3 regions of the Streptomyces sp. NPDC033177 genome follow, and region 3 is predicted to be linked to each of the others. Evidence: riboswitches for the same ligand, from Rfam matches in the RefSeq annotation. Region 3 holds a riboswitch; each other region holds the start of a gene.
What was found. A riboswitch is a leader RNA that binds a small molecule or an ion and turns the genes downstream of it on or off. The one in region 3 is predicted to bind cobalamin.

Region 1 (10,467 bases), on a different contig from region 3:
TGCGTGTTCCAGGGCGGGGCAGGGGACGGGAACGGCGGGCCTCACCCGTCGCCCTCCAGCTCGCCCTCAAGCTCCAGGTAGGTGGCCCGCAGCCGCTCCAGCGTCCCCGCGTCCGGTTCGGCCCACAGGCCACGCTCGGCCGCTTCGAGCAGCCGCTCCGAAATCCCGCGCAGCGCCCAGGGGTTGGACTTCTGCATGAACTCCCGGTTCTCCGGGTCGAAGACGTACTCGGCGGAGAGCTTCTCGTACATCCAGTCGTCGACCACGCCCGCGGTCGCGTCGTACCCGAAGAGGTAGTCCACGGTGGCGGCCATCTCGAAGGCGCCCTTGTAGCCGTGGCGCCGCATGGCCGCCATCCAGCGGGGGTTGACCACGCGGGCCCGGAAGACGCGGTGGGTCTCCTCGCCCAGGGTGCGCGTCTTCACCTGGTCGGGCGTTGCCGAGTCGCCGACGTACGCCTCGGGGGACTCGCCCGTCAGATGGCGCACCATGGCGACCATGCCGCCGTGGTACTGGAAGTAGTCGTCGGCGTCGACCAGGTCGTGTTCCCGCGTGTCCACGTTCTTGGCCGCGACGTTGATCCGCCGGAACGCGGTCTCCATGTCCCCGCGCGCGGCCTTCCCGTCGAGCCCGCGCCCGTAGGCGTAACCGCCCCACACCGCGTACACCTCGGCGAGGTCGGCGTCGCTGCGCCAGTTGCGTGCGTCGATCAGCGGAAGGAGGCCCGCGCCGTAGGCCCCGGGCTTCGAGCCGAAGATCCGGGAGGTGGCCCGGCGCCGGTCGCCGTGCTCGGCGGTGTCCTCGTCGGAGTGCGCCCGTACGTAGTTGGACTCCGGGGCCTCGTCCAGTTCCGCCACCGCCCGCACCGCGTCGTCGATCAGGGCGATGACATGGGGGAACGCGTCACGGAAGAAGCCGGAGATCCGCACCGTCACGTCGATGCGGGGCCGTCCGAGCTCCTCCACCGGCACGATCTCGAACCCGGTCACGCGCCGCGACGCGTCGTCCCACACGGGACGGCAGCCGAGCAGCGCCAGGATCTCCGCTATGTCGTCGCCCTGCGTGCGCATGGCCGACGTGCCCCAGACGGTCAGGCCGACCGACTTCGGGTAGTCGCCGGTGTCCGCCAGATAGCGGGCGATCAGCGAGTCGGCGAGCGACTGGCCGACCTCCCAGGACAGCCGCGAGGGAATCGCCTTGGGGTCGACGGAGTAGAAGTTGCGGCCGGTCGGCAGCACGTTCACGAGCCCGCGCGTCGGCGACCCGGAAGGACCGGCCGGGACATAACCGCCGTCGAGCGCCCGCAGGATGTGCCCGATCTCGTCCGTGGTCTTGGCGAGCCGGGGCACGACCTCTTCGCACGCGAACCCCAACACGGCAACGGCGGACGGCAGTTCGACGCCGACCACATCCCGTACGAGCCCTCGCACGGCGCCGAGCTCCCAGCCGCGCTCCTCCATGCCCTCGGCGAGCCGGCGGCACAGCTGCTCAAGGAGGTCCAGGGCGTCGGCGCCGGACCGCGCTGGCCCGTCGACCAGCGCCGTCAGGCCGTCCGCGACCTTCACCGCGGCGCCCGGCTCGGCGAGCAGCTCCTTCTCGCTGAGCCCGAAGTGCTCGGCGAGGCAGGCCCGCAGTCCGGGCAGGGCGTTGGCCTGACCGCCCCACACCTGCGAGGCCCGCAGGACGGCGAGGACCAGATTGACGCGCGCCTCACCCTCCGGGCCGCCGCCGAGGATGTGCAGGCCGTCGCGGATCTGCACGTCCTTGATCTCGCACAGATAGCCGTCGATGTGCATGACGAACTCGTCGAAGGCGGTGTCGTCGGGCTGCTCGTCCACGTGCAGGTCGTGGTGCAGCTCCGCGGCCTTCACCAGCGTCCAGATCTGCGCGCGGACGGCGGGGGCCTTCGTCGGGTCCAGGTCGCTGACCAGTGCGTACTCGTCGAGGAGCTGCTCCAGCTTCGCCAGGTCGCCGTACGTGTCCGCGCGCGCCATCGGCGGCACCAGGTGGTCCACCACCGTGGCGTGCCCGCGCCGCTTGGCCTGGGTGCCCTCACCGGGGTCGTTCACGATGAACGGATAGATCAGCGGCAGCTCGCCGAGCACCGCGTCCGGCGCGCAACCACCGCTCAGGCCAAGGCCCTTGCCCGGCAGCCACTCCATCGTGCCGTGCTTGCCCATGTGGACGACCGCGTCGGCGCCGAAGGACATCTCAAGCCAGCGGTAGGCCGCCATGTAGTGGTGCGAGGGCGGCATGTCGGGGTCGTGGTAGATCGCGATGGGGTTCTCGCCGAAGCCGCGCGGCGGCTGGATCATCACGACGACGTTCCCGAACTGCAGGGAGGCGAGCACGATGTCGTCGCCGTCCACGTACAGATTGCCGGGCGGCTCGCCCCACGCCTCCAGCATGCCGTCACGCAGCTCCGGGTCCAGCGTGTCGAACCACGCCCGGTAGTCGGCGAGCGGCACGCGCGCGGGGGCGGCGGCCAGCTGCTCCTCGGTGAGCCACTCGACGTCGTGGCCACCGGCGTTGATGAGCCGGTGGATCAGCTCGTCGCCGTTGTCGGGGTGGCCCTCGACGATGTACCCCGCGTCCCGCAGGGAGTCGAGCACACGCACCGCCGAGACGGGAGTGTCGAGGCCGACCGCGTTGCCGACGCGCGAATGCTTCGTCGGGTACGCGGTGAAGACCAGGGCCAGCTTCTTCTCGGCGTTCGGCTTGTGCTTCAACTGGGCGTGCCGCAGGGCGATTCCGGCCACGCGGGCAGCGCGTTCGGGGTCGGCCACGTACACCGGTACGTCGTCGGGGCCCTGCTCCTTGAAGGAGAACGGGACGGTGATGAGGCGGCCGTCGAACTCGGGGATCGCGACCTGCATGGCGGCGTCCATGGGAGAGAGCGCGGCGTCCGACGCGTCCCACGTGGCGCGTGAGGAGGTCAGGCAAAGTCCCTGCAGCACAGGGATGTTGAGGTCGGCGAGGGCGCCGATGTCCCACGCCTCCTCGTCGCCGCCCGCACTCGCGCCCGAGGCGTGGGCGCCACCCGCCGCGAGGACGGTGGCGACCAGGGCGTCCGCCTTCCCGAGGATCTCGTACAGGCCGGCGTCCGCGCCGCGCAGCGAACCGCAGTACACGGCAAGGGCGTTGGCGCCTCGCGCCTCGATCGCGTCGCACAGCGTGTCGACGAAGCCGGTGTTCCCGGAGAGCTGGTGGGCGCGGTAGAAGAGCACGCCGACCGTCGGCCGTCCCTCGACGTACGCGCGCGAGCCGTGCACCCCGTACTCGGGCATCTTCCGCGGCTCGGCGCTCTGCCGCTCGTGGGCCTCGCCGGAGCGGGCGTGCCCCGCCGCGAGGACGTCCTCCTTGAGGAACCGCGCCAGCTCACGCAGGTTCTCCGTGCCGCCCTCGACGAGGTACCGCAGCGCCTCCGCCACGGACCCCGCGTGCACGGTGGACTCGGCCATCAGTTCCGCGTCCGGCACGGCCTCGCCGCCGAGCAGAACCGTCGGGATCCCGGCGGCCTTCAGCGCCGCGAGCCCGTCCTCCCACGCCCGCTTCCCGCCGAGCAGGCGTACGACGGCGATGTCCGCGCCCTCGATCAGGGCGGGCAGCTCGGCCTGCGCGTCGACCCGGGTCGGGTTACCGATGCGGTAGGGGGCGCCGGAGGCACGGGCGGCAAGGAGATCCGTGTCGGCGGTGGACAGAAGCAGGACGGTCATGAGGGTGCCCCCGGTGCGATGAAGGGGAGACCGGCGGGTGCGCCGGTCTCGATCAGGCTGAGCAGCGCGTCCGTGTCCGCGTGTTCCTCGATCAGGTCGCCGAGCAGGTCGAGCTGCTCCTCGCGCAGGACCCCGAAACTGGTGTCGGGCGCGGGCACGAAGCGGCGCCCGGAGGCGCGGGCCACCTCGGTGAGGAAGCGGCGCCGGAACGCGTCGGACTCCAGCGATCCGTGCCAGTGGGTGCCCCACACCTCGCCGACGCGGCAGCCGTCCAAGAAGGCCTCTCCGCCCAGGACTTGAGCGACGCCATGATGGATCTCGTACCCCTCGACGGGTTCGCCGAGCGCCTCGCCGACCGGCCGCGCGAGGGTCTTCTCCCGCTCGAACCGCACGCGCACCGGCAGCAGGCCGAGCCCGTCCACGGCCCCCGCCCGCGACTCGACGTCGTCCTCGATGTGCTCGCCGAGCACCTGGAAGCCACCGCAGATCCCGAGGACGGGACGCCCCTCGGCGGCGCGCCGCGCCAACGCCTCGGCGAGACCGCGCTCGCGCAGCCACTCCAGGGCGCGGACGGTGCCGCGCGTCCCCGGCACGATCACGAGATCGGCGTCGACGAGTTCCTCGGCCCGGTCCACGAACCGCACGACGACGCCGGGTTCGGCGGCCAGCGCGTCCACATCCGTGAAGTTCGACATCAGCGGTACGGCGCAGACGGCGACCCGCAGCACGTCCTCACCGACCGGGGGAGCGACCACGGACTCCCGCACGGCGCCCCGCAGGGAGACACGAAGCCCGTCCTCCTCGTCGATGCCGAGACCGTGCTGGAACGGCAGCACACCGAACGTGCGCCGCCCGGTGAGCTGTTGCAGCATGTCGAGCCCGGGTTCGAGCAGCGAGACATCGCCCCGGAACTTGTTCACGAGATACCCGGCGACCAGCTCCTGGTCCTCCGCGCTCAGCAGCGCCGTCGTCCCGAAGAAGGAGGCGAAGACACCCCCGCGGTCGATGTCTCCCACCACGACCACAGGGAAGCGGGCGGCCCGCGCGATCCCCATGTTCACGATGTCCGTACGCCGCAGATTGATCTCGGCGGGACTGCCCGCCCCTTCGCAGATCACGGCGTCATAGCTGCCCCGAAGTTCCTCCAGGCATCCCACGACGGTCGACAACAACGCTTCCTGCCGCCCACCGTGCAGCCCCTTCCCGGGGGACGACCCCCCAGACCCCCCGAAGAACCCGCGCGCGCTCATCTCGCCCACCGGCTTGCCCATGAGGACGACCTGGCTGCTGCGGTCGCTGCCCGGCTTGAGAAGGACCGGATTCATCAGCGCGGTCGGCTCGACCCGGGCGGCCTGCGCCTGCATGGCCTGGGCGCGTCCGATCTCGGCACCCTCGCGGGTGACGAAGGAGTTGAGGGACATGTTCTGCGCCTTGAAGGGCGCGACGGAGACCCCCTTGCGGGCCAGCCACCGGCAGATCCCGGCGGTGACGACGCTCTTGCCCGCGTCGGACGTGGTTCCCGCGACGAGGAGTCCACCACTCATGAGGCCCTGCCTTTCCGTAGCGTGCTGACGGCGGCCGCGACGCCCAGGGCAAGCAGCCCGACCCGGCGCGACAGCTTCACGGCCCGCTCGATGTCCGCGACTTCCACGCCCCGCCCGCCGCCGTTCAGGACCGGCCGGTGCTCCACACGCCCCGCGTACGAGAGCGTCCCCCCGAGGCGTACGCCCAACGCCCCCGCGAAGGCGGCCTCTACGGGCCCGGCGTTGGGGCTCGGATGCTTGGCGGCGTCCTGGCGCCAGGCGCGCACGGCACCCTGCGGAGAGTCCCCGGCGGCAGCCGCGAGCACGGCGGTGAGCCGGGCGCCCGGCCACCCCAGTACGTCGTCGAGACGGGCGGAAGCCCAGCCGTAGCGCCGGTACTTCACGGACTTGTGCCCGACCATGGCGTCGAGTGTGTTGACGGCGCGGAAGGCGACCAGGCCGGGCACCCCGCCGACGGCACCCCACACGAGGGCCCCCACCACGGCGTCGGACGTGTTCTCGGCGACGGACTCGACCACGGCACGCGCGATGCCGTCGGCGTCGAGGGCCTGCGGATCCCGGCCGCACAGATGCGGCAGCCGCTCCCGCGCCACCTCGATGTCCCCGGCGGCGAGCGCCCCGCCCACGGCCCGCGCCTCACGCCCCAGCGAGGTCCCGCCGAGCACGGCCCAGGTGGTGGCGGCGGTCAGCGCGACGGACGCGGCGCGTGAGTCACGTACAAGAGAAGAGGCCAGGACGGCGGCACCGGCAGCGCCTCCGGCACACACCACGGCGTGCAGGGCGCCCCACCCGCGGTGGTCACGCCACAGGACACGCTCGACGGCACCGGCGGCCCGCCCGAACGCGGCGACCGGATGCCCGCGGCGGGGATCGCCGAGGAACAGATCACCGAGAAGGCCGGCGGCGGCGCCGTACGCGAAGTCGCGATCGGCACGCATGGCTTCAGCCGGTCGTCGTGCCGAGAAGAGAGCTCACGCTCGGGAACTGGTCCGGCAACGGGCGGCCGCGCATGGCGATATGTCCTCACTCAGGGTGTCCGCGCCCTGGTTCGACGTGATCGGCGGCGAGAGTTCCTGGCTTCCGAGGAGTCAGCTCCTCGGTGACAGTGGCGGGACCGCGCCGGATTCGCACCGGCTTCCTCTCCTGCTGCCGTATTGGCTCCGGCAGTCCACCACGCCCCGCGAAGGCCCGTCAACTCGCCGTTGACCTGCGACGGGAGAGTGTGCGGAGGCCCACATACGAAGGTGGGGTGGGGGGGGGGGGGGGGGGGGGGGAAACAACCACCCCCACACCACCCCCCCACCACACCCACCCCCCCCCCCCCCCCCACCCCCACCCCCCCCCCCCCCCCCCACCCCCCCACCCCCCCCCCCCCCCTCCCCCCCCCCCCCCCCCCCTCCCCCCCCCCCCTCCCCCCCCCCCCCCCGCCGACGTATGCCCGGCCGGTCTGCCCTTATGGGCGTACGAGGAGCTGGAACTCGAAGGAGTAGCGCGAGGCCCGGTAGATGTGCGAGCCGAACTCGACCGCGCGGCCGGTGTCGTCGAAGGTCGTGCGCTGCATCGTGAGCAGCGGGGCCCCCACGGGTTCGCCGAGCCGCTCGCCCTCGTCGGCGGTGGCGGCGCGGGCCCCCACGGACTGGCGCGCGCTGTGCAGGGTGATGCCCGCGGCCCGCATCAGGCGGTAGAGACCGGTCGCCTCCAGGTGTGCGGTGTCCAGGGCGAACAGCCCGTACGGGATGTGGTTGCGCAGGCACGCCATGGGCTCGCCGTGGGCCAGGCGGAGCCGCTCGACGAGGTGGACGTCGTCTCCTTCCGCGATGCCGAGCCTGGCCGCAACCTCGGCGGACGCGGGCTCGACGGTGTTGCGCAGGACGCGGGTCTCGGGGCGCTGGCCCGCCGCCTCCAGGTCGTCGTAGAGGCTGCTGAGCTCCAGCGGGCGCTTGACCTGGCTGTGCACCACCTGGGTTCCCACGCCCCTGCGGCGCACGAGCAGCCCTTTGTCGACGAGGGACTGGATGGCCTGACGGACGGTCGGGCGGGAGAGCCCGAGGCGCCCGGCCAGTTCTATCTCGTTGCCGAGCAGGGTGCCCGGGGTCAGGGCGCCGCGCTCGATCGCCCCCTCCAGCTGCTGGGAGAGCTGGAAGTACAGCGGGACCGGGCTGCTGCGGTCGACGCCGAGCTGAAGCGAGACGGTCGGGTCCACGGCTGGTTTGTCGGCAGATTTGGGCACGTGGCGAGCGTAGTCGCAGGGAATGATGACGGGAAGTTCTGAAGTTCTGTTGTCCGGACAAAGGATTGACAGGATCGCGGGGCGTCGCGAGGGTTGGTCCATGCGCATCGGATTGATCGGAACGGGCCGTATCGGGACATTTCACTCTGCCGCTCTGCAGCGGCATCCGGAGGTGGACGCACTGGTCGTCGCCGATGCCGACGTCGGGCGCGCTGCCGGGCTCGCCGCACGGATCGGCGCGGCCTCCGTGCCTTCGGTGGACGACGTCTTCACGGGCAGCAGCCGGACGGGCGCCGTGGACGCCGTGGTGATCACCGCGGCGACCTCCGCGCACGCCGAGCTGATCGGCAAGGCGGCGCGTGCGGGCCTTCCGGTCTTCTGCGAGAAGCCCATCGCCCTCGATCTGCCCGGCACGCTCGCCGCGCTCCGGGAGGTCGAGGCCGCGGGCACGGTGCTGCAACTGGGCTTCCAGCGGCGGTTCGACGCGGGGTACGCGGCGGCGCGTGAGGCCGTGCGGTCGGGGCGGCTCGGGCGGCTGCACACGGTCCGGGCGATGACCTCCGATCCGGCGCCGCCGCCGGCCGCGTATCTCCCGCTCTCCGGCGGGCTCTACCGCGACTGCCTGGTCCATGACTTCGACATGCTGCGGTGGGTCACGGGCCGCGAGGTGACGGAGGTGTACGCGACCGGGTCGGACGCCGGTCCCTCGATGTTCCGCGACGCGGGCGACGTCGACACGGCGGCGGCGGTCCTCACCCTGAACGACGGCACACTCGCGACGGCTACGGCCACGCGGTGCAACGGCGCGGGCTATGACGTACGGATGGAACTGGCCGGGGAGGAGGGCCAGATCGCGGTCGGCTTCGACGACCGCACTCCCCTGTCGTCCGTGGAACCCTCGGGCCCGCCGCCCCCCGAGAAGCCGTGGCCCGGTTTCCTCGAACGCTTCACCCCCGCGTACGAGGCGGAGCTCGCGGCGTTCGTGGATGTCGTACGGGGCGAGCGGGCCAACCCCTGCGACGGACGGGAGGCCCTGGAGGCACTGCGGGTCGCCGAGGCGTGCGAACTGTCGCGCAGGGAGGGGCGGTTGGTGCTGATGGCGGAGATCGAAGGGTTCTGACCGCCCGCCGGCCCCTGGGACGGCGCGGGTGCTACTCCACCTCGTCCAACAGCCCCGCGTCATGCGCCAGCAACGCGATCTGTACGCGGTTGTTGAGGTCCAGCTTCGTCAGGATGCGGGAGACGTGGGCCTTGACCGTGGCCACGCTCAGGAAGAGTTCCGCCGCGATGTCCGCGTTCGACGCGCCCCGGCCCACGGCGACCGCGACCTCCCTCTCCCGCTCCCCCAGCAGTTCGAGGCGGTTCAACGCCCGCTCGCGGCGGCCCTGTTGCGGGTCCACGCCCGTCACCCGGGTGATCAGCTGCTGCGTCACCGTGGGGGAGAGCACCGGCTCCCCCGCCGCGACCGCACGTACCGCCGCGACGATCTCGGCGGGCGGAGTGTCCTTGAGGACGAACCCGGCCGCTCCCGCCCGCAGGGCCCGCAGCACCTGTTCGTCGGCGTGGAAGGTGGTGAGGACGATGACCTCGGGTGCGTCGGGGCGCTTGCGCAGGGCCTCCGTCGCCGCCAGACCGTCCATCGTGGGCATCCGGATGTCCATCAGGACGACGTCGGGGCGGAGTTCGCCGACCAGCGGGGCCACCTGTGAGCCGTCCGCGGCCTCGCCGACGATCTCGATGTCCTCCGCGCCGCCCATCATGAAGGACAGACCGGCACGGACCAGCGGGTCGTCGTCGACGAGAAGCACGCGGATCGGGTTCATGGGCCCACAGTAACGAGATCCCCGGACGTCACTGCCCCGCTGCGTCTCACAGCTCGCCGGCGCGAGCGGAGGGCGAGTCCCACGGCAGCCAGGCGTCGACGCGGAAGCCGCCGTCCCCCGCGGGCCCGTGCTCGATGCGGCCGCCCGCCAGCGTGGCCCGTTCCGTGAGGCCGATCAGTCCCTGGCCGGAACCGGGGACGTTCGGCACATCGCCGGGTGGCGGCGGGTTGCGCACCGAGAGGGTGAGGCCTTCGCCGGGGGCGCCGGACACCGAGACGGTCACCTCGGCGCCGGGGGCGTGCTTGCGGGCGTTGGTCAGGCCCTCCTGGGCGATGCGGTAGGCGGTGCGGCCCACGGCGGCGGGCACGGCGGCCGGGTCGGTGACGCCCTGGTCGAGTGCGACCTTCATGCCCGCGTCGCGTGACTCGGCGACCAGGGTCTCCAGGGCGGTGAGGGTGGGCTGCGGCCGGCCCGACGCCTCGCCGTCGCCGCCGCCGCGCAGGACGCCGATCACCTCGCGCAGATCCTGCAGCGCCTCGTGCGAGCTCTCCCGGATGACACCGGCGGCGCGGACGATCTCCTCGCGTGGCGCGTCCGGGCGGAACTCCAGGGCGCCCGCGTGCACGCTGAGCAGGGTGAGCCGGTGGGCCAACACGTCGTGCATCTCGCGGGCGATGGACTCGCGGGCCAGGCGCTGGGCCTGTTCGGCCCGGAGCGCGGCCTCGTTCTCGGCGCGGATCGCGCGGTCGCGCAGGCTCAGCAGGAGCTGGCGGCGCGAGCGCACGAACATGCCCCAGCCGATGACGGAGGCGTTGATCAGCATGCCGATGACGACGGCGGCCAGCCAGGGCAGGTCGGCGTCGGGCCGCATCCAGTAGATGAACGGCATCAGGCAGATCGAGACCCCGCCGATCCAGCCGACGTACCGGAAGGGCCGGTGCACCGCGAGGCTGAACAGTGACACGGCGCCCGCGCCGCCCGCGGTGTCCGAGGCGAGGCTGACCAGGACCAGGGCGGCGGCGAGGCCGACCGGCCAGCGTCTGCGCAGCCAGACGGCGGCGCAGGCCAGAGCGCCGATCAGCTGGTCGGCCTCGGCCACGCCGTGCGAGACGTTCGGGTTGCTGCTGACCGCGTCCGCGCCCACCATGCCGATG
Region 2 (10,467 bases), on a different contig from region 3:
GCGACGGAAAGTCGCTCGGGCAGATGGCGCGCGAGGAGATCGGCCCCTTCGGCGGGGCCGCCGCGCTGCTCGCCGCGTTCGCCATCATGATCGTCCTGCTCGGGGTGCTCGCCCTCGTCGTCGTCAACGCGCTCGCGGACTCTCCGTGGGGCACCTTCTCCATCGCGATGACCATTCCGATCGCGCTGTTCATGGGCTTCTACCTGCGCATCCTGCGTCCAAGGCGGGTCAGCGAGGTGTCCCTCATCGGGATCACGCTGCTGCTCCTCGCGCTCGTCGCCGGGCGCTGGGTCGCCGAGTCGTCGCTCGCGGAGACCTTCACCCTGGCGCCTTCGACGCTGGTCATCTGGCTGGTGGCGTACGGGTTCATCGCCTCGATCCTGCCGGTGTGGATGCTGCTCGCGCCGCGCGACTACCTCTCCACGTTCATGAAGATCGGCACGATCCTGCTGCTCGCGCTCGGCGTCGTCATCACGCTGCCGACGATGAAAATGGACCCGGTGACCGACTTCGCCTCACGCGGCGACGGGCCCGTCTTCGCGGGGTCGCTCTTCCCGTTCGTCTTCATCACCATCGCCTGCGGGGCCCTGTCCGGCTTCCACGCGCTGATCTCGTCGGGCACCACTCCGAAGATGGTCCAGAAGGAGACGCAGATCCGGATGATCGGCTACGGCTCCATGCTCATGGAGTCGTCGGTCGCGGTCATGGCGCTCGTCGCGGCGAGCGTCATCGACCCCGGGCTTTACTTCGCGATGAACGCGCCCGCGGGCGTCATCGGGGACAACGTCCAGGCCGCGAGCCAGGCGGTCGCGAACTTCGGGTACTCCATCTCCCCCGAGGACCTTGCGCAGGCCGCCAAGAACGTCGAGGAGTCCTCGCTGCTCTCGCGCACCGGCGGCGCGCCCACGCTCGCGGTCGGTGTCTCCGAGATCTTCTCCAAGGTCACCGGCGGCTCCATGAAGGCGTTCTGGTACCACTTCGCGATCATGTTTGAGGCGCTGTTCATCCTCACCGCACTCGACGCGGGCACGCGCGTGGGCCGGTTCATGCTGCAGGACATGCTCGGGAACGTCTACAAGCCCTTCAAGAACGTCAGCTGGAAGCCCGGTCTCATCATCACGAGCGCGGTCGTCACCGGCCTGTGGGGCTACTTCCTGTGGGTGGGCGTGCACGAGCCGCTCGGCGGGATCAACCAGCTCTTCCCGATCTTCGGCATCTCCAACCAGCTCCTCGCCGCGGTCGCGCTCGCCGTCTGCACGACGCTCCTGGTGAAGTCCGGTCGCCTCAAGTGGGCCTGGATCACCGGGGTCCCGCTCGCCTGGGACGCAACGGTGACGCTCACCGCGAGCTGGCAGAAGGTGTTCTCCAGCGACCCGCGTGTGGGCTTCTTCCAGCAGCGCTCGAACTACCAGGACGCGATCGACGAAGGAAAGATCCTGCCGCCCGCCAAGACCATGGACGACATGCACACCGTCGTCACCAACTCCACGGTGGACGGCGTCCTTTCGGCCGCGCTCGCCCTGCTCATCGTCATCGTGATCGCGGACGCGGCCCGGATCTGCGTCAAGCACATCCGCAACCCGCAGGCGTCGAAACTGAGCGAGGCCGAGTACGTGGAGTCGAAGTTGACCGCGCCGGCCGGGCTCATCGCGACACCGGAGGAGAAGGCCGAACTGGCGGCGGCGAAGGCCAGGTCCTCCGACGACGCGCAGGTCCCGTCATGACGTGGGTGCTGCGCGGCCTGCGCTGGGTGCGGTGGTACGCGCGGGAGTTGACCGATGAGTCCGCGTACGACCGCTATGTGGAGCACGCGCAGAGGACACATCCCGGGGCATCCGTCCCCTCCCGGAGGGAGTTCGAGCGAATGCGGACGGACCGCCAGGAGTCCGACCCCAGGCAGGGGTTCCGCTGCTGCTGAACCCGTGCTGAGCCCGCGCTGAGCAGGCACATCGATGCGTCCGCTATCCGGACGGGGGTTCCATAGATCAATCCTCTCGCTTAGATTTCCCGCACGTTAAAGGTGGGATAAGCGAGGGAGCGGAGCCGCGAAGTGTCAGATGCGCCTGAAGTGAGCAGACCGGTGATCACGCCGGTCCGCGTGGTCGTTGCCCTCTGTCTCGTCGCGCCGTTCGTGGCGATGCTCTGGGTGAGCTCCTACGCGAAGATCGAACCGACCTTCATCGGCATCCCGTTCTTCTACTGGTACCAGATGCTGTGGGTGGTCATCTCCACCGCTCTCACCATGATCGCCTACAAGCTGTGGCAGCGTGACCAGCGCGCCCGCAAGGCCGAGCAGGCCCAGGGGGGTGCGACCCGATGAACGTGCTCGCAGCGGACACCGGCGGCGTCAACGGCATAGCGCTCGCCGTCTTCATCTTCTTCTTCGCCGCCGTCACGGCGATGGGCTTCCTGGCCGCGCGCTGGCGCAAGGCCGAGACCGAGAGCCTGGACGAATGGGGCCTTGGCGGCCGGTCGTTCGGCACCTGGGTCACGTGGTTCCTGCTCGGCGGCGACCTCTACACCGCGTACACCTTCGTGGCCGTTCCGGCTGCGATCTACGCGGCGGGCGCGGCCGGCTTCTTCGCGGTGCCGTACACGATCCTTGTCTACCCGCTGATCTTCACCTTCCTGCCGCGCCTGTGGTCCGTCTCGCACAAGCACGGATACGTGACGACCTCCGACTTCGTGCGCGGGCGCTTCGGCTCCAAGGGGCTCTCGCTGGCCGTCGCGGTCACCGGCATCCTCGCCACGATGCCGTACATCGCGCTCCAACTGGTCGGCATCCAGGCCGTCCTCGACGTGATGGGCGTCGGCGGCGGCCCGGACACGAATTGGTTCATCAAGGACCTGCCGCTCCTGATCGCGTTCGCGGTGCTCGCCGCGTACACGTACTCCTCGGGCCTGCGCGCGCCCGCGCTGATCGCGTTCGTGAAGGACGGCCTGATCTATCTCGTCATCGCCGTCGCGATCATCTACATCCCGATCAAGCTCGGCGGCTTCGACGAGATCTTCCAGGCGGCCGGCGACAAGTTCTCGTCGGCGAACGAGGCCGCGGGCAAGCCCGTCGCGGGTCTCGCGCCGGGCGAGGCCGGACAGTGGACGTACGCCACGCTGGCGCTCGGCTCCGCGCTCGCGCTGTTCATGTACCCGCACTCGATCACGGCGACGCTCTCCTCCAAGAGCCGCAACGTGATCCGCCGCAACACCACGATCCTGCCGCTCTACTCGCTGATGCTGGGGCTGCTCGCGCTGCTCGGCTTCATGGCGATCGCGGCCGGGGTCAAGGTGGAGAACGGCCAGCTGGCGATCCCGCAGCTGTTCGAGAACATGTTCCCCGACTGGTTCACCGGCGTCGCGTTCGCGGCGATCGGCATCGGCGCGCTCGTCCCGGCCGCCATCATGTCCATCGCGGCAGCGAACCTGTTCACCAGGAACATCTACAAGGACTTCATCAAGCCGGACGCGACACCCGCGCAGGAGACCAAGGTCTCCAAGCTGGTCTCGCTCCTGGTGAAGGTCGGCGCGCTCGCCTTCGTCCTCACCATGGACAAGACAGTCGCGATCAACTTCCAGCTCCTGGGCGGCATCTGGATCCTGCAGACCATGCCCGCGCTCGTCGGCGGCCTGTTCACGCGGTGGTTCCACCGCTGGGCGCTGCTCGCGGGCTGGGCAGTCGGCATGGTCTACGGCACGGCTGCCGCGTACGGTGTCGCCTCGCCCACGCAGAAGCACTTCGGCGGCTCGTCCGACGAGATCCCCGGCATCGGCGAGATCGGCTACATCGGCCTCACGGCGTTCGTCCTGAACGTGGTGGTCACCGTGGTCATGACCTTCGTCCTGCGCGCCATGAAGGCCCCTGACGGGATCGACGAGACGTCTCCCGGCGACTACACGGCGGACGCGGGCGACCCCGGCGTCGTGGAGGAGCTGCCGCCGGCCACGGCGGGAGCGCCGGGCGGGCACTGAGGTTCTTCGTACGCAGGTGAGCGCGGGTCGTCGGATTCCTCCGGCGGCCCGCGCTCACGTACGGCCTCACGGGGCCGTGTAGAGCTCCGTGCGGACCCGTTCCACCGCCCGGGCCGCCGAGGTGATCGTCAGGTCCTTGTCGGGGCCCGCGTCCACCAGCACGAGCACCCCACCGACCCGCACCTCGGCCTTGTAGTACGGGGTTTCACCGCCGTGGTCGTCGCCGCCCTCGGTCCGCGTGGTCTCCAGGATCGCCTCGTCGCCCAGGTCCGGCAGCTCCTCCACCGTGTGCTGCTCCACCACCGGGGCCGCGTCGGTGTCGACGGTGACCCGGGGGCATGCCTCGTGAAGATCGCGGCGCAGCGCGACGTGGCGCCCCGCCTGCCCGGCCGGCATCGAGACCAGGCTCTGGGAGACGAAGGGGTCCCCCTCGTCGGCCATCGCCCCGGGGAAGGGGCGGATCGAGTGGCCTGCGCTCGCCCCGCGCATGGCGAACAGCTCTTCGCGGGCCTTCCTGCCGGGCTCGCAGGTGCCCCAGTCACCGCCCCCGTAGTGCTGGTTGAACGACCCCGTGGTGGCGTTGACCGTCTCGGCCCGCGCACCGACCGTCTTCGCGGGCAGCAGCGCGGCCTTCAGCTCGGCGTCCGTGAAGACCTTGCGGGGATCCGCGTCACCGTCGACACCGGCCGCCGCGGCCGGCCCCGGGGTCCGCGTAGGCTTCGTCCTCGCCTCCTCGCCGGCGTCCCCGCACCCGGCGAGCAGCATCAGCAACACCGCGGCACAGCCCGCTCCCCGCCCTCGCACGGCACCTCCCCCTGGACGCCCATCAGTTCGACCGCCACCCTAGGGGATACACGTGCCGACACAAGATATGGGGCTGCCGCTCAGAGCCAGCACAAGATGTATGCTCGTGCTCGCTGTCGCCGCAGGGGAATCCGGTGCAAGTCCGGAACTGTCCCGCAACGGTGTATGAGTGCGCATTTGTCGCGCTCGCAAGTCCGAAGACCTGTCGACAGTGTGCCCGTTCCGACCGGTCCGGGTGCCGACGACGTCCGGGCCTCGTGGAATGGGCTGGTGGACGCGGAGCGCAGCCCTGCCCAGGGGCCGGCCCCCGTGTGTTCACTCACCCCTCCCCAAGGCTCCGAGCCGAGCGAGGGAGTGCTCCGTGACCATCGCGCCAGCCGAACCTGCGTCAGCGCAGACCACCGACGGTCAGCAGACCGCCGACGGCCCAGGAACCGCGCTGCTGCGTACCCTGACCGACCTCACCGCCGACCTCCCCGACGCCGACCCCGGCCGGGTCGCCGCAGCCGCGCTGCGGGGCCGCTCGGCCAGGGCGGATCTGGCGGAGCTGCGGGAGCTGGCGACCGAGGCCGCGGCCGGCCTCATCTCCGAGGACCCGACGTACTCGCAGCTGGCGGCCAGGCTCCTCAGCCTCAGCATCCGTGACGAGGCCGCGTCGCAGGGCGTGCGCAGCTTCTCCGACTCGGTCGCCATCGGGCACCGCGAGGGCCTGATCGCGGACCGCACCGCCACGTTCGTCACCGACCACGCCGAGCGTCTGGACGGCCTCGTGGAGGCGGCACTGGCGGACGGCGCCGACTTCCGCTTCGGATACTTCGGCCTGCGCACCCTGCACAGCCGCTATCTCCTGCGCCACCCGATCACCCGGCACGTCATCGAGACCCCGCAGCACTTCATGCTGCGCGTCGCGAGCGGCCTCGCAGAGGACGGCTCCGCGCGCTCGGTGGACGAAGTCGCCGCCCTGTACCGCCTGATGAGCCGCCTGGACTACCTGCCGTCATCGCCGACGCTCTTCAACTCCGGCACCCGGCACCCGCAGATGTCCTCCTGCTACCTCCTCGACTCCCCGCTGGACGAGCTGGACTCCATCTACGGCCGCTACCACCAGGTCGCGCGCCTCTCCAAGCACGCGGGCGGCATCGGCCTCTCGTACTCCCGCATCCGCGCCCGCGGTTCGCTGATCCGCGGCACGAACGGGCACTCCAACGGCATCGTGCCGTTCCTGAAGACCCTGGACGCCTCCGTCGCCGCCGTGAACCAGGGCGGCCGTCGCAAGGGCGCCGCCGCGGTCTACCTGGAGACGTGGCACTCCGACATCGAGGAGTTCCTGGAGCTGCGCGACAACACCGGCGAGGACGCGCGCCGCACGCACAACCTCAACCTCGCGCACTGGATCCCGGACGAGTTCATGCGCCGGGTCGCCGCCGACCAGGACTGGTCGCTGTTCTCCCCGGCTGATGTCCCGGAGCTCGTCGACCTGTGGGGTGATGAGTTCGACGCCGCCTACCGCACGGCCGAGGCCGCCGGGCTCGCCCGCAAGACCATCCCGGCCCGCGAGCTGTACGGCCGCATGATGCGCACCCTGGCGCAGACCGGCAACGGCTGGATGACGTTCAAGGACGCCGCCAACCGCACCGCCAACCAGACGGCGGAGCCCGGCCACACCGTCCACTCCTCCAACCTCTGCACGGAGATCCTGGAGGTCACGGACGACGGCGAGACGGCCGTCTGCAACCTCGGCTCGGTGAACCTCGGCGCGTTCGTGGACACGGCCGCCGGTGACATCGACTGGCAGCGGCTCGACGAGACCGTCCGTACCGCCGTCACCTTCCTCGACCGCGTGGTCGACATCAACTTCTACCCGACCGAGCAGGCCGGGAAGTCCAACGCCCGCTGGCGTCCGGTGGGCCTCGGCGCGATGGGCCTGCAAGACGTCTTCTTCCAGCTGAAGCTGCCCTTCGACTCCCCCGCCGCGCGTGCCCTCTCGACGCGCATCGCCGAGCGCATCATGCTCGCCGCGTACGAGGCGTCCGCCGACCTCGCCGAGCGCAACGGGCCCCTGCCCGCCTGGGAGAAGACCCGCACCGCGCGCGGCGTCCTGCACCCCGACCACTACGGCGTCGAGCTGACCTGGCCGGAGCGCTGGGCCGCGCTGCGGGAACGTATCGCCGTGACCGGCATGCGCAACTCGCTCCTGCTCGCCATCGCGCCGACCGCCACGATCGCGTCCATCGCGGGCGTGTACGAGTGCATCGAGCCGCAGGTCTCCAACCTCTTCAAGCGCGAGACGCTGAGCGGCGAGTTCCTCCAGGTCAACGCCTACTTGGTCCAGGAGCTGAAACGGCTCGGCGTCTGGGACGCACAGACCCGCGAGGCGTTGCGCGAGTCCAGCGGCTCCGTGCAGGGCTTCAGCTGGATCCCCGCCGAGGTGCGCGAGCTCTACCGCACCGCGTGGGAGATCCCGCAGCGCGGCCTGATCGACATGGCAGCCGCGCGCACGCCGTTCCTGGACCAGGCGCAGTCCCTGAACCTGTTCCTGGAGACGCCGACCATCGGCAAGCTCTCCTCGATGTACGCGTACGCCTGGCAGCAGGGCCTGAAGACCACGTACTACCTGCGTTCGCGCCCGGCGACCCGCATCGCCCGCGCCGCGGCCGGCAAGACCGCCGAGCCCGTCCCCGTACCCGCCCAGGTCACGGCCGAAGACGCCGTCGCCTGCTCCCTGGAAAACCCCGAGTCCTGCGAGGCCTGCCAGTAATGAGCTCCACCACCAACGCCGAGAAGAACCTCCTCGACCCGGGCTTCGAGCTGACCCTGCGTCCCATGCGCTACCCCGACTTCTACGAGCGCTACCGGGACGCGATCAAGAACACCTGGACCGTCGAGGAGGTCGACCTCCACTCGGACGTCGCCGACCTGGCGAAGCTGTCCCCGGGCGAGCAGCACATGATCGGCCGCCTGGTCGCGTTCTTCGCGACCGGCGACTCGATCGTCTCCAACAACCTCGTGCTCACCCTCTACAAGCACATCAACTCCCCCGAGGCGCGGCTCTACTTGAGCCGCCAGCTCTTCGAGGAGGCCGTGCACGTCCAGTTCTATCTGACGCTGCTCGACACCTATCTGCCCGACCCGGAGGACCGCGCCGCGGCCTTCGACGCGGTCGAGGAGATCCCCTCCATCCGCGAGAAGGCCGAGTTCTGCTTCAAGTGGATGGACTCCGTCGAGAAGATGGACCGGCTGGAGTCGAAGTCCGACCGGCGCCGCTTCCTGCTGAACCTGATCTGCTTCGCCGCGTGCATCGAGGGGCTCTTCTTCTACGGCGCCTTCGCCTACGTCTATTGGTTCCGCTCGCGCGGTCTGCTGCACGGCCTGGCCACCGGCACCAACTGGGTGTTCCGTGACGAGACGATGCACATGAGCTTCGCCTTCGACGTCGTCGACACCGTCCGCAAGGAGGAGCCGGAGCTCTTCGACGACGCGCTGCAGACGCAGGTCACAGACATGCTCAAGGAGGCCGTCGAGGCCGAGCTGCAGTTCGCGCGCGACCTGTGCGGCGAGGGCCTGCCCGGCATGAACACCGACTCCATGCGCGAGTACCTGCAGTGTGTCGCCGACCAGCGGCTCCAGCGGCTCGGCTTCGCGCCGGTCTACGGTTCCTCAAACCCGTTCTCGTTCATGGAACTCCAGGGTGTCCAGGAGCTGACCAACTTCTTCGAGCGGCGCCCTTCGGCCTACCAGGTCGCGGTCGAGGGTTCGGTCTCCTTCGACGACGAGTTCTAGTCCGGCCGGTTGCCGCGGGCTGCGTGGGGCACGGGGGGCCTCTCGCAGCCCGCGGTCGATCCGGCGGTCGTGGAGGTACCCGACGAGCGAGGGTGCGGCGAGGAGGAGGAAGACGGTCAGGACGGTGATGTAGCCGAGGAATGTGCTCATGTCCCTTACTGTCCTGCGCGCCGGGCGGGCGCGTCAGTGGCAGGACTGCCACACACCATCGACTTACTGCCACTCCTGCGGCACACTGGCGGACATGCTGAAGGCCGGGACCCTGAAGAACGTGGCCGCCGTGCTGCTCGACGGCGTCAATCCCTTCGAACTCGGTGTCGTCTGCGAGGTGTTCGGGCTCGACCGGAGCGACTCGGGCCTTCCCGCGTACGACTTCGCGGTGGTCGCCGCGGAGAGCGGGCCGCTGGGCAATCACGCCGGGTTCTCGATCACCACTCCGTACGGCCTCGACCGGCTCGAAGAGGCCGACCTCATCACCGTTCCCGCGGGCCAGGCGTTCGTGGACCGCGACTACCCCGAGGAGCTGCTCGACGCCTTGCGCCGTGCGGTGGACCGCGGGGCCCGCGTCCTCTCCGTCTGCTCCGGCGTCTTCGTGCTCGGCGCCGCGGGGCTCCTGGACGGCCGCCGCTGCGCCGTGCACTGGCAGCACGCCACGGAACTCGCGGTGCGCTATCCGCGCGCCCAGGTCGAGCCCGACGTCCTGTACGTGGACGAGGGCCCGGTCGTCACCTCGGCCGGCACCGCCGCCGGGATCGACGCCTGCCTGCACATCGTGCGCCAGGCGCACGGCACCGAGGTCGCCAACGCCATCGCCCGGCGCATGGTCGTACCGCCCCATCGCGACGGCGGCCAGGCCCAGTTCGTGGCGCGCCCGCTGCCGCGCACGGCCTGCGACACCGTGGGCGGGGTACTCGCCTGGATGGAGCGCCATCTGGACACGGACGTCACCGTCGAGCGGCTCGCCGAGCGCGCGCACATGTCGCCGCGTACCTTCGCACGCCGCTTCCAGCAGGAGACCGGCACCACGCCCTACCGCTGGCTCCTGCGCCAACGCGTGCTCCTGGCACAGGAGTTGCTCGAAGGCTCGGACGAGACGGTGGACGCCATCGCCGGGCGTGCCGGTTTCGGCAACGCGGCGGCGATGCGCCACCAGTTCCTGCGGGCGCTCGGCACCACGCCGAACGCCTACCGCCGCACCTTCCGCGGCCCGGCCGTCAGCGTCGCTCGGCCCGCAGGACCAGACGCTTCGGCTGTAGCGTGATGCCGATCTTGGTGCCGGCGTCGGTCTCCTCGACCGGCGTCAGGCGCCACTTGGGCGCCACCGTCGCCAGGATGATGGCGAGTTCGGCCAGACTGAAATGGTCGCCCGGGCACTTGCGGTTACCGGTGCCGAACGGCATCATCGCGAACTCCGGTACGTCTTGCGCGCGTTCCGGATTCCAGCGGTCCGGGTCGAACCGGAGATGCTGCTCGAAGGAACGCGGATCGCGCTGCATCGCGTACACGCTGTAGACGATGTCGGCATTGGCCGGAATGCGGTAGCCGCCCAGGCTGGTTTCCCCCACCGACCTGCGGGTGAATATCCAGGCCGCCGGTTGTATACGCATGGCCTCCGTGACGACATTCCGGGTGTGCGGAAGGGACCCGAGATCGGCGAATGTGATCTCCCGGCCCGGCGCGACGGAATTTACTTCTTCAACCAATCGCCTTTCCTGCTCAGGGTTTTGGGCGAGCAGATGGAACGTCCACGACAGGGTCGACGCGACATTCTCGGCACCCGCCACGACAAGGGAGATCACATGGTCGTGAACCTCCTGATCACTGAGCGGTTGCCCTGATTCATCGCGCGCCCGCAGCATTTCGGCCAACAGGTCGTTCTGGTCCGGTCCTGCCGCCCTGCCTTCGGCGATGATCTCG
Region 3 (10,467 bases):
CACGGGTGTTGGACTCGTGCGGCGTCATGTCCGTGTTGAGGACCTCGCACAGCACGAGTACGTCGTCGCCGCCGCGGATCGGGTCCGGGCAGGTGAAGACGGGCTTGAGCACGCGGTCGGATGCGTGACCCTTGGCCTGGTTCGTGCTGGATCCGTCGAAGCCCCAGTTCGGGAGCTCGGCGCCGTCCGTCATGATCTTCGTCTTCGAACGGAGCTTGGCGGTCGGCTCGGTGCCGTCGATCCAGATGTACTCAGCCTTGAAGGTCACGGGGCCATCCTTTAAATGCTCGGTACGGCGCAGAACGTGCGGGTGCTGCGGTGCCGTGGTGATGTCGCGCAGCCTGCCAACGCGCGATTTCCCGTCCATTGCTCGAATGTGAACCCCGTGTTACCTGCGGTGGATGTGGCCCACTTCACGCCAGGGCACTCATTGATCCAGGGCTCTCACTTGATGACGGCGTTGGCCGCCGCGATCAACAGTCCGATCGTCGCGTCCGCCATGCCGAGCAGCACGGCCGAGCGGCGCCGGTAGCCCGCCCGACGCGCTGCGAAGGTGCCCCAGCCGAGCAGGAGCGCCGCGTTCAGGAGAAGTGCGGAGTACGTGACGGGCGCCTCTGGCCAGCCGAAGGTTCCGGCGAGGACGAGCAGCGACACGGTGGGCCAGCAGGCGACGATCACCGGCCACTCGTCCAGGAGCTCCCGCACCAGCTGCCGCCACCGGTGTATACCCGACCCGGGCCGGTGCGTGGACATGTGATGCGCGTAGCCGTGCGCGAGGGCGGCCGTGCCCGCGGTGACCATGATCCAGGCCGCGTCGTAGAAGGGGGTGTAGGCCTGCTTCTCCGAGTGCAGGGCCGCGACGAGAGCGCTCGCCAGGATGGTCCCGTACACACCTCCGGACGTCAGCTTTCGCACGGTTGCACTCCTTTCAGGGAGTGTCCAACCGTATGGGGGTGTATGTAACGAAATGCCGAAGGTGGCGCATCGGTCGGCCGTCATCTGCCGCCCCGCGGCAGGCCGTCGCGGCTACCGGGACAGCGCGTCCCGTACCGCCTCCTCCGTCCGTCCCACCACCGCGGTGCCGTCGTCGGCGGTGATGATGGGCCGCTGGATGAGCTTGGGGTGTTCGGCGAGCGCCGTGATCCAGCGGTCGCGGCCCGAAGCGTCACGCGGCCAGGCCTCGCGGTCCTTCAGGTTCAGCTCCTTGGCGGCGTCCTCCTGGGTGCGCGTGATGTCCCACGGCTCAAGTCCGAGCCGCTCCAGGACGGCGCGGATCTCGTCCTCGGTGGGGACGTCGTCCAGGTAGCGGCGAACGGTGTAGTCGGCGCCCTCCGCATCGAGCAGCGCCAGCGCGCCACGGCACTTCGAGCAGGCGGGATTGATCCAGATCTCCATGCCCCACACGCTACCCGCGCCCCACCCACGACCCACCCGTCACACGGTCCCAAAGGCCGTCTGGCCAGCGGCGATTGTCAGTGCCGGGCAGTAGAATTGAAGCAATGTTCGAGGGTTCCCGACGGGGGTTCCTGATCGCGACAGGAGGATGCCTGTGCCCGCTGCCGCACTCACATCTAAGTCGAAGCGCAACGCTTCCCGGCCCGTGTTCATCGACCCGACGTACGCACCACTGGAGAAGCGACCGCTCCCGGCCGGACGGCCGCGCGAGTGGTACATCACGCACAACCGGCGCCTGAAGGCCATGCGCCTGGCGATAGCCCTGCTCGACTCCGGCGTCTATCTGGCGAACCAAGCGAACAACACCAGGATCCGGAGCATGGCGGAGGACGTGGGAATCCACCCGCCGTCGGACATCACCTGCCACATGGTGCGCGCCCTGATGCGGTACAGCCGCTGAACGGACGCGCGCGCGGGCGTACGGGCGGGGGCCCAAGGGCCGCCGCCCGTGGGCGTGGTTCATGCTGTCCGCATGACTCAGCCGGAATCCGCCCCCGCCCAGCAGGAGCCCGCGGACGAGCTGCCGCTGCTCGTCACCGCCCAACTCCCGGACGGGGCACGGTTTCCCGTCCGCGGCCTGCGCGGGAGCGAGGCATCGACCCGCCCCGCGCCGGCCGTCCTGATCCTGCCCGCCATGGGCACCCCCGCCCGCTACTACCGCGCGTTCGCACGCCAGTTGAACGCCGAGGGCCTCACCGCCCTGACCGTCGACATGCGGGGGCAGGGGGAGAGCACCCCGCGCGTGACGGACTCCGGCGCCCTCGACCACGGATACGGCACGATCGTGGAGCAGGACCTCGTCGCGGTCCTCGAAGCGATACGCGCCGAACTGGGCCCGGAGTCACCGCTGTACCTCCTCGGCCACAGCATGGGCGGGCAACTGGGACTGGTGCACGCCGCGTTGGGGATCGGGCCCGGCGTCGACGGAGTCGCCCTCGTCGCCTCGGGCTCCGTCTGGTTCCGGGCGTACGGCCCCCTGCGCGGACCCCTGCTGCTCATCGGTGAACTGCTCACCGCGGCCACGTCGACGCTGCTCGGCCGGTGGCCGGGAGCCCGGCTCGGCTTCGGCGGCAACCAGCCCAAGGGCGTCATGCGTGACTGGGCACGTCAGGGGCGTACGGGCCGCTACTCGTCCCCCGGCTCCCCGCACGACTACGAGGCGGCCCTGCGCACCCTCACGCTGCCCGTCCTCGCGGTCTCCGTCGAGGGCGACACCTGGGCACCCGTGGCCGCCCTCGACCACCTCGTCGGCAAGGTGCCCGCGGCCCGCGTCACCCGCCTGCGGTACTCCGTGGCCGAGGCGGGCGCCCGCCTCGACCACTTCGTGTGGACGCGGGCCGGAGAAGCGCTGGCCAAGAGGGTGGCGGCATGGGCGGTGGCGGGCGGAAGCTGAGGTCCCGGCACCACCGGCACACCACGGGCGCGGTCACCCGTTCGGCGTACCCGGCATGCGTACCCGCCGGAGGCGGCATTGGCTGCTCCTGAGGGGAGGCTGTTGCCGGGTGCCGCCGACGGAGAGGGGCGAGGGGCGATGACCACTCCGCAAGAGCGTGCGCGCCAGGGCAAGGCAGCCCGCAAGCGTGCCTCGCGCTCCTCGCACGGGGCGTGGATACCCTCCGCCGACCGCGCCGACCCGGTGGCCGTCCTGGAGCGGCAGGGCGCGGACCGCGTCCAGGACCTGCTGCCCATCCGGTACGCCCGCATGGCGGCCTCCCCGTTCTCCTTCCTGCGGGGCGCCGCCGCCGTCATGGCGGGAGACCTCGCCGTCCAGTGGGACACCGGGCTCAAGGTCCAACTCTGCGGCGACGCACACCTGTTGAACTTCGGCCTGTTCGCCTCGCCGGAGCGCGCCCTGCTCTTCGACCTGAACGACTTCGACGAGACCTGCCCCGGCCCCTTCGAGTGGGACGTCAAACGCCTGGCCGCGAGCATCGCCGTGGCCTCCCGCGACAACGGCCACCCGCGGGGCGCGGCACGCGCGGCCTGCCTCGCGGCGGTGGCGGCGTACCGCACCGCCATGAGGCGTCTGGCCGGGCTCGGCGAACTCGCGGTCTGGTACGAACGGACCGACGCACACGACCTGTTGCCGCTCATCCGCTCCGCAGGGCACCGCAAGCGCGCCGCGACCGCCATGGACCGCGCCCGCCGCCGCACGAACCTGCAGGCGCTCGGCAAGCTGACCGAGAAGGTCGACGGAGCTCCCGGCGTCCGCCGCATCATCCACGACCCACCGCTCATCGAACCCGCGAGCGCCCCGGACCTCGCCGCGCTCCGCAAGATCTTCGGCGACTACCGCTCCACGCTCTCCGAGGAACGCCGACTCCTCCTGGACCGCTACCACTTCGTGGACGCCGCGCGGAAAGTCGTCGGAGTGGGCAGCGTCGGCACCCGCTGCTACATCGTGCTCCTCGCCGGGCGCGACGCCGGTGACCCGCTCTTCCTCCAGATCAAGGAAGCGGTCCGCTCGGTCGTCGAGGAACACCTCCCGGCGGGCCCGTACATCCACCCAGGCCACCGGGTGGTCGCGGGCCAGCGCCTCCTCCAGGCGGCCGGCGACATCTTCCTCGGCTGGATGACGGGCCCCCAGGGCCGTGCCTTCTACTGGCGCCAGCTGCGCGACATGAAGGGCTCCGCGGACGTCGAGTCCATGTCCCCCGCGGAACTGAGCTCCTACGCCCGCCTCTGCGGCACGGCCCTGGCCCGCGCCCACGCCCGCTCCGGCGACCGCATCGCCATCGCCGCCTACCTTGGCGGCGCCGACACCTTCGACCGCGCGATAGCGGACTTCGCGCTGCTCTACACCGCGCAGAACGCCCGCGACCACGCGGCGCTGACCGAGGCGATCTCCTCGGGCCTGGTGAAGGCCGACAGTGGGGCCGACAGCGGGGCCGACTAGCGGATCTCGTCCGGGACCACCGTCAGCCACCGCTTGTCCGCGGTGACCTTCTGGCCGAGCTCCCGCTGCCGGTCGGCGTTCTCGCGCTTCATCCCGTCGAGTTCCTTCATGTACGAGTCCTTGCGGTTGACCCAGACCCGTGCACCGCCGTGCGTCACGTCCGCCGAGTGAAACAGCATCGGACCGTCGCTCTTGGGGGTGTCGCCCGCCACCAGGACGGGCTTCTTCCACTCGTCGATGTACGTGTTGATGGCCGCGGGCTTGCCCTGGTACCAGGTCAGGGGCGCCCACAAGTTCGGCGTCAGCTCATGCCCCGCGAGCTTCTTCTGGTCGAAGCGGCCCTCCGCGATCTCCTTGCGGGAGCTGGTGATCTCGCCGGTCTTGCGGTTCTTGAGCTGCAGGCCGACGCCGATGACGTTCTCGGGCTTCACGTCGTAGCCGTAGCGGGGGTCGGAGAGGACCATGCGCACCAGATCCTCGCTGGCCGCGCTGACGACGTAGACCTCGATGCCGTGCCTGCGCAGCGACTTGTGCAGCTCCTGCATGCCGGTGAAGAACTCGGGCGGCTTCACCTCGGTCTTCGTCAGCTTCCCGTCCTCGTAGTACTCGGCGGGGATCGGCTCGTCACGGGCGAGGAGTTCGTCGACGTACCCCTTGAGCTCCTTCAGCGTGAAGCCGGAGAAGATCTGCGCGACCCACGGGTAGCAGACCTGGTCGTCGACCTCGCAGAGCCGGTTGTAGTAGCTGTAGAGGCTCTCCTTGTGCTTCGCCGTGTCCTTGAACGGGATGAGCTTCAGCGACGGGTCCATCGACTTGCGGGTCAGCACCCCCTTCATCTCCAGGAAGGGCAGGAGGGACTCCTCCAGGTCGTTGCGGTACGTCGTGTTGTCCGCGTCGAAGACGGCGTACGCGCCCTTGTCCTCGTTCTTCGCGATGAGCTTGCCCAGCTTCTTCGCGACCGGCTTCGGCCAGTGCTTCAGCTCGGACGTGGCGGCCTTCGCCGTCCTCGCCGTCTTCGCGGAGGCGTCCGCGGCCGTCGCGTCCTTGCTCGGCCAGAGCGCCGTCCCCGCGAGAACGGCCGCGGTGAGCGCGCCCGCCGTGCCGATGACGGCCAGCTTGCCCTTTGCCTTTGATGCCATGGTTCGGTGCCCCCTGAGAGCGGTCTGCGCCCCGTCCGGAGCGGCGGGTCATCGTATGAGGTCACACCACGGATTCCCATGATCGACATCACCGGACGGAACGGGCATGGGACCTCCGTACGGGGGTAGGGGAGACGGACGCCCGGCGCGCTTTCGGGCCTGCTCCGGAGCGGCCCCCATCGCATACTGGAAGACATGGAGACCGTCTCCCGGGAGTTTGTGCGGGCCGCCCCGCGCCTCGACGGCATGGTGGTGTCCGCCGTCGGCTACCGCACGGAGGGCGAGCACCCCGGCCTGCACCGCGGCCTGCCGTCCCCGTACCTGACGCTGATCTTCTCGCTGGACGGTCCCGTCGTCACCGGCGCCACCCCCGAGCAGGCCGGCACCCGCGACGCCCTCCGCACGGACATCGTCCTCGGCGGCCTCCACCAGTCCCCGGCATACGTCGTACGGCCCGAGCACGAGGCGGGCATCCAGCTCGCCGTGCACCCGCTGGCCGCCCGCGCCCTGTTCGGCGTACCGGCGGCGGAACTCGCCGGTGAGCTGGTGACGCCCGGCGCGGAGGTGATGGGGCGCCGCGCCGCCGAGCTGCGGGAGCTGCTGTGCGAGCAGGGCAGCTGGGAGGAGCGGTTCGCCTCCCTGTCCGCCTACTTGAGGCAACGCGCGGCCACGGACACCTCCGGTGGCTCCGTACGGCCCGAGGTCGGCGAGGCGTGGGCCTGGCTGGCCCGGCACCAGGGCGTGGGCACCCTGCGCGGGCTCTCCCGGCACGTCGCGCTCAGCGAACGCCGCCTCACCACCCTCTTCCGCGCCGAGACGGGCCTGAGCCCCAAGCAGGCAGGGCGCCTGATGCGCTTCCAGCGCGCACGGAACGCCGTCGTACGCCCCGTCGCGGCGGGCGCGGCCCCCGACCTGGCCCGTGTCGCCGCAGACTGCGGTTACTACGACCATTCCCACCTGGTGCGGGACTTCCGGCAGTACACCGGCGCGAGCCCCACCGCCTGGCTGGCCGAAGAGTGCCGGAATATCCAAGCCGGGAGCTATGGCGGGGGCGAAGAGTAGGACTCATGAACACGACCGAGAAGCAGAACCAGCAGCCACAGTCCGCTACTGCTCCCGCATCCGGCGGCCGCGCTCCCAGCGTCTGGCCGACCCTCCAGGCGCACGACGCCCCCGCCCTGATCGACTTCCTGGTCGGCACGGTCGGCTTCCTGCGCACCGCCGTCTACCAGGACGGCGACAGCGTGGCGCACGCCGAGCTCGACTGGCCCGAGGGCGGCGCCATCATGCTCGGCTCGTACGACGAGAAGTCCCAGGACTGGTGCCTGAAGCCCGGCACCTTCGGCGCGTACGTAGTCACAGACCGCGTGGACGACCTTTACCAGCGGCTCAGCGCCGCGGGCGTCGAGATCATCCGCGAGATCGAGGACCAGCCGTACGGCAGCCGGGAGTTCGCGATCGCCGACCCCGAGGGCAACAAGTGGTCCTTCGGCACCTACCGCGGCGCACCGAGGCCCCAGCAGCCGTCCTGACCTCGCGTGATAGCTTGCGCACGCCAGTCAACCCACACCAGGGCCAGGGAATCCGGTGCGAATCCGGAACTGACGCGCAGCGGTGAGGGGGAACGGGCGGGGCCACGGCCACTGGGCGTCCACGGACGCCTGGGAAGGCGCCCCGCCCGGCCGATCCCCGAGTCCGAAGACCTGCTGGCACCTTCGTCCGCACACCGGGCGGCGGAGGTGACGAAGCAGGCCAGGCTCCGCGTATGAGCCGTGAGACTCAAGGGATCTCGTGTCCTCCATTGCCCGTCGTGTACGTACGTCTGTTCTTCTCGCCACGGCCCTGGCCGTCACCCTGACCTCCTGCGGAGGCGGCTCCACGGCCACCTCCACCACGGACGACAAGGCCGCCGGCTACCCGCTGACCCTCACCTCCTGCGGCAAGAAGGCGGAGATCAAGGCGCCACCGCAGCGAGCGGTCTCCCTCGACCAGGGCTCCACGGAGATCCTGCTCTCCCTCGGCCTCGCGGACCGCATGGCCGGCACCGGAACCTGGACGGACCCGGTGCTCAACGGCCTGGAGAAGGACAACGCCAAGGTCGACCGGCTCGCCGACAGCTACCCCTCCTTCGAGAAGGTCCTCGCCAAGGAACCGGACTTCGTCACCGCCTCCTTCGTGGCGACGGTCAGCAAGGGCGGCGTCGCCGACCGCGCCAAGTTCGCCGAACTCGGCGTACCCGCGTACGTCTCGCCCTCCGACTGCGCGGGCAAGGACAACAGCGGCGACGGCGACGGCAGCCGCGTAAAGACCCTCACCATGGACACCGTCTACGGCGAAGTGCGGGACCTGGCCAAGGCGTTCGGGGTCGAGAAGCGCGGCGAACGCCTGATCGCGGACCTCAAGGGCCGGGTGGCGAAAGCCACGGAGACCATCAAGGACACCAAGGCGTCCGGCACGTCGCTCCTCTACTGGTTCGCCAACTCCGACGCGCCCTACATCGCCGGCTGCTGCGGGGCGCCGGGCATCATCACCCGCGAACTCGGCGTGCAGAACGTCTTCGACGACACCCGCGACGAGTGGCCCCAGATCAACTGGGAGACGGTGGCCGACCGCGACCCGGACGTCCTGGTCATCGGCGACCTCACCCGCAAGTCGCAGACGGCCGAGAGCGCGAAGAAGAAGATCGAGTTCCTGGAGTCCAACCCGGTCACCAAGAACCTGACCGCCGTGAAGAAGAAGCGGTACGTGCTGCTGAGCGGCCAGGCCATGAACCCGACGATCCGCACGGTGGACGGCATCGAACAAGTCGCCGCCGCATTGCGCGAGTTCGGCCTCGACAAGTGAGGCTCGACAAGTGAGGAAGGCCGCCACGGGCGGCATACGTTCCGCCCTGCTCTGGACGGCGGGCCTCGCCGCCCTCGCCTTCTCCGTCGCGGTGGCCGTCACCATCGGCCCCGCGGACATCTCCGTACCCGACGTGTGGTCGGCGGTCGCGGCGCACCTCGGCTGGGGGGAGGCGAGGCTGACGCCCATCCGGGACGGCATCGTCTGGAACCTGCGCATGCCGCGCACGCTCCTCGCGGCGGTCTGCGGCGCTGGCCTCGCGGTCTGCGGAACCGTCCTCCAGTCCCTCCTGCGCAACCCGCTCGCCGACCCCTTCGTGCTCGGCGTCTCCTCGGGGGCCTCCACGGGCGCGGTCGCGATCGTCGTCCTGGGGGTCGGCGGGGGAGCGGTGTCGGTGTCGGCGGGCGCCTTCGTCGGAGCCGTCGTCTCCTTCGCGCTCGTACTGCTGCTCAGCCACAGCCTGGGCGGGAGCGCCGACCGGGTGGTGCTCTCCGGGGTCGCGGCGATGCAGCTCTTCTCCTCGCTCACCTCGTTCGTGATCCTGACGTCGGGCGACGCGGAGACGACGCGGAGTGTCCTGTTCTGGCTGCTCGGCTCGTTGAGCGGGGTGGGCTGGACGGACGTCTCGCTGTGCGCGGCGGTGCTCCTCGTGGCCCTCGCCGTCTGCCTGACGCAGGCCCGCACCCTGGACGCGTTCGCGTTCGGCCAGGACGCGGCGGCGGCACTCGGCGTCCACGTGACCCGGGTCCGCCTGCTGCTGCTCTCCGTGACGGCCCTGCTGACGGCGGCCCTGGTCAGCAGCGCGGGAGCCATCGGGTTCGTGGGCCTGGTCCTGCCGCACGCGGCCCGCGCCCTGGTCGGCTCCGGGCACGCACGCCTGCTCCCGGTCACGGCGCTCGCGGGCGCGGTGTTCCTGGTGTGGGTGGACACGCTGGCGCGCACGGTCCTCGACCCCCAGGAGGTCCCCGTGGGGGTGGTGACGTCCCTGATCGGCGTCCCGGCGTTCGTCCTGGTCCTCTACCGCACGAGGAAGACGACATGAGCCCGCACACCGACTCAGGCCTGCGGGCTGACCGAGTGACCCGGGAGGCAGGCGGCCGGCTCATCGTCGACGGAGTGACCCTGGCCCCGCCCCCCGGAGCCACGGTCGGACTCCTCGGCCCGAACGGCTCGGGCAAGTCCACCCTCCTGCGCATCCTGGCGGGCGTCCTCGCCCCGACGGCAGGAGTGGCCACGCTGGACGGCGATCCGCTGCGGGACGTGGGCCGCCGCACGGTGGCACGCAGGGTGGCGGTGGTGGACCAGGACGCCACGACGCAGGTCGAGCTGTCGGTGGAGGAGGTCGTACGCCTGGGCCGCATCCCGCACCGCAGGGCCTGGTCCGCCCCAACAGCCCAGGACGACGAGGCGGTACGGGAGGCCCTGGCCCGCACGGCTCTGTCCGACCGGGCAACCCAGTCTTGGCACACACTCTCCGGCGGCGAACGCCAACGCGTCCAGATAGCACGGGCGTTGGCCCAGACCCCCAGGGAACTCCTCCTGGACGAACCGACCAACCACCTGGACATCCACCACCAACTCGACCTCCTGGCCCTGGTCTCGGACCTCCCCCTGACCAGCGTGATCGCCCTCCACGACCTCAACCTGGCGGCCATGTTCTGCGACCACGTACTGGTCCTGTGCGAGGGAGTGGCCCACGCGTCGGGCACACCGTCCGAGGTGATCACGGAGGAACTGATCGCGAAGGTGTACGGGGTCCGGGCGGAGGTCACCCACCACCCGACGGAAACCCACCCGACGATCCGCTTCCTGCGGCCCTGAGCCCTCAGCCGCTGGTGTCAGCACCCCCGGACGATCTGCTCGGCCCGGAGCCGGAGCTTGAGGAGCCGGAGCTTGAGGTCGGCATCCTCCAGCAGGGCCACTCGGTCCCGGCGCCCCACCCGCAGCAACACGGGCGCGAGCGCGGCCAGCTCCCCGGCACCGAGCCGGGGCAGCGCCTCACGCACCAAGCCGCGCGCCTTCTCCCGTACGGGAGCGGCCCAGTCGGCACAGCGAATGACGACCAGCGGCAGGAGCACCGGATACGCCGCGACCCGCCGCAACGCGGCCTCGCGCACCCGGCCGTCGCCGGCG

Region 1: linked by a shared signal. The riboswitch ahead of ACZ5U5_RS28210 (cobalamin biosynthesis protein) and the one ahead of ACZ5U5_RS07170 (ABC transporter substrate-binding protein) in region 3 are both predicted to bind cobalamin.
Region 2: linked by a shared signal. The riboswitch ahead of ACZ5U5_RS35530 (ribonucleoside-diphosphate reductase subunit alpha) and the one ahead of ACZ5U5_RS07170 (ABC transporter substrate-binding protein) in region 3 are both predicted to bind cobalamin.

Annotation. Positions count from the first base shown of each region.
Region 1 covers NZ_JBVIPS010000008.1:409,266-419,732, forward strand. The annotation lists gene cobN (cobaltochelatase subunit CobN) at 42-3,716, opposite strand; gene ACZ5U5_RS28205 (cobyric acid synthase) at 3,713-5,260, opposite strand; gene ACZ5U5_RS28210 (cobalamin biosynthesis protein) at 5,257-6,198, opposite strand; cobalamin riboswitch at 6,306-6,448, opposite strand; gene ACZ5U5_RS28215 (GntR family transcriptional regulator) at 6,714-7,463, opposite strand; gene ACZ5U5_RS28220 (Gfo/Idh/MocA family protein) at 7,591-8,610, shown strand; gene ACZ5U5_RS28225 (response regulator) at 8,642-9,313, opposite strand; gene ACZ5U5_RS28230 (sensor histidine kinase) at 9,360-10,467, opposite strand, start outside.
Region 2 covers NZ_JBVIPS010000012.1:176,299-186,765, reverse strand. The annotation lists gene ACZ5U5_RS35555 (carbon starvation CstA family protein) at 1-1,724, shown strand, start outside; gene ACZ5U5_RS35550 (YbdD/YjiX family protein) at 1,721-1,918, shown strand; gene ACZ5U5_RS35545 (DUF3311 domain-containing protein) at 2,051-2,320, shown strand; gene mctP (monocarboxylate uptake permease MctP) at 2,317-3,966, shown strand; gene ACZ5U5_RS35535 (hypothetical protein) at 4,033-4,770, opposite strand; cobalamin riboswitch at 4,871-4,994, shown strand; gene ACZ5U5_RS35530 (ribonucleoside-diphosphate reductase subunit alpha) at 5,132-7,528, shown strand; gene ACZ5U5_RS35525 (ribonucleotide-diphosphate reductase subunit beta) at 7,528-8,550, shown strand; gene ACZ5U5_RS35520 (helix-turn-helix domain-containing protein) at 8,795-9,811, shown strand; gene ACZ5U5_RS35515 (bifunctional albaflavenone monooxygenase/terpene synthase) at 9,765-10,467, opposite strand, start outside.
Region 3 covers NZ_JBVIPS010000002.1:245,308-255,774, reverse strand. The annotation lists gene glnII (glutamine synthetase) at 1-268, opposite strand, end outside; gene ACZ5U5_RS07210 (hypothetical protein) at 445-915, opposite strand; gene ACZ5U5_RS07205 (arsenate reductase family protein) at 1,027-1,395, opposite strand; gene ACZ5U5_RS07200 (hypothetical protein) at 1,550-1,855, shown strand; gene ACZ5U5_RS07195 (alpha/beta hydrolase family protein) at 1,928-2,848, shown strand; gene ACZ5U5_RS07190 (DUF2252 domain-containing protein) at 2,987-4,351, shown strand; gene ACZ5U5_RS07185 (HAD family hydrolase) at 4,348-5,490, opposite strand; gene ACZ5U5_RS07180 (AraC family transcriptional regulator) at 5,686-6,552, shown strand; gene ACZ5U5_RS07175 (VOC family protein) at 6,558-7,022, shown strand; cobalamin riboswitch at 7,030-7,215, shown strand; gene ACZ5U5_RS07170 (ABC transporter substrate-binding protein) at 7,282-8,334, shown strand; gene ACZ5U5_RS07165 (FecCD family ABC transporter permease) at 8,345-9,376, shown strand; gene ACZ5U5_RS07160 (ABC transporter ATP-binding protein) at 9,373-10,155, shown strand; gene ACZ5U5_RS07155 (hypothetical protein) at 10,173-10,467, opposite strand, start outside.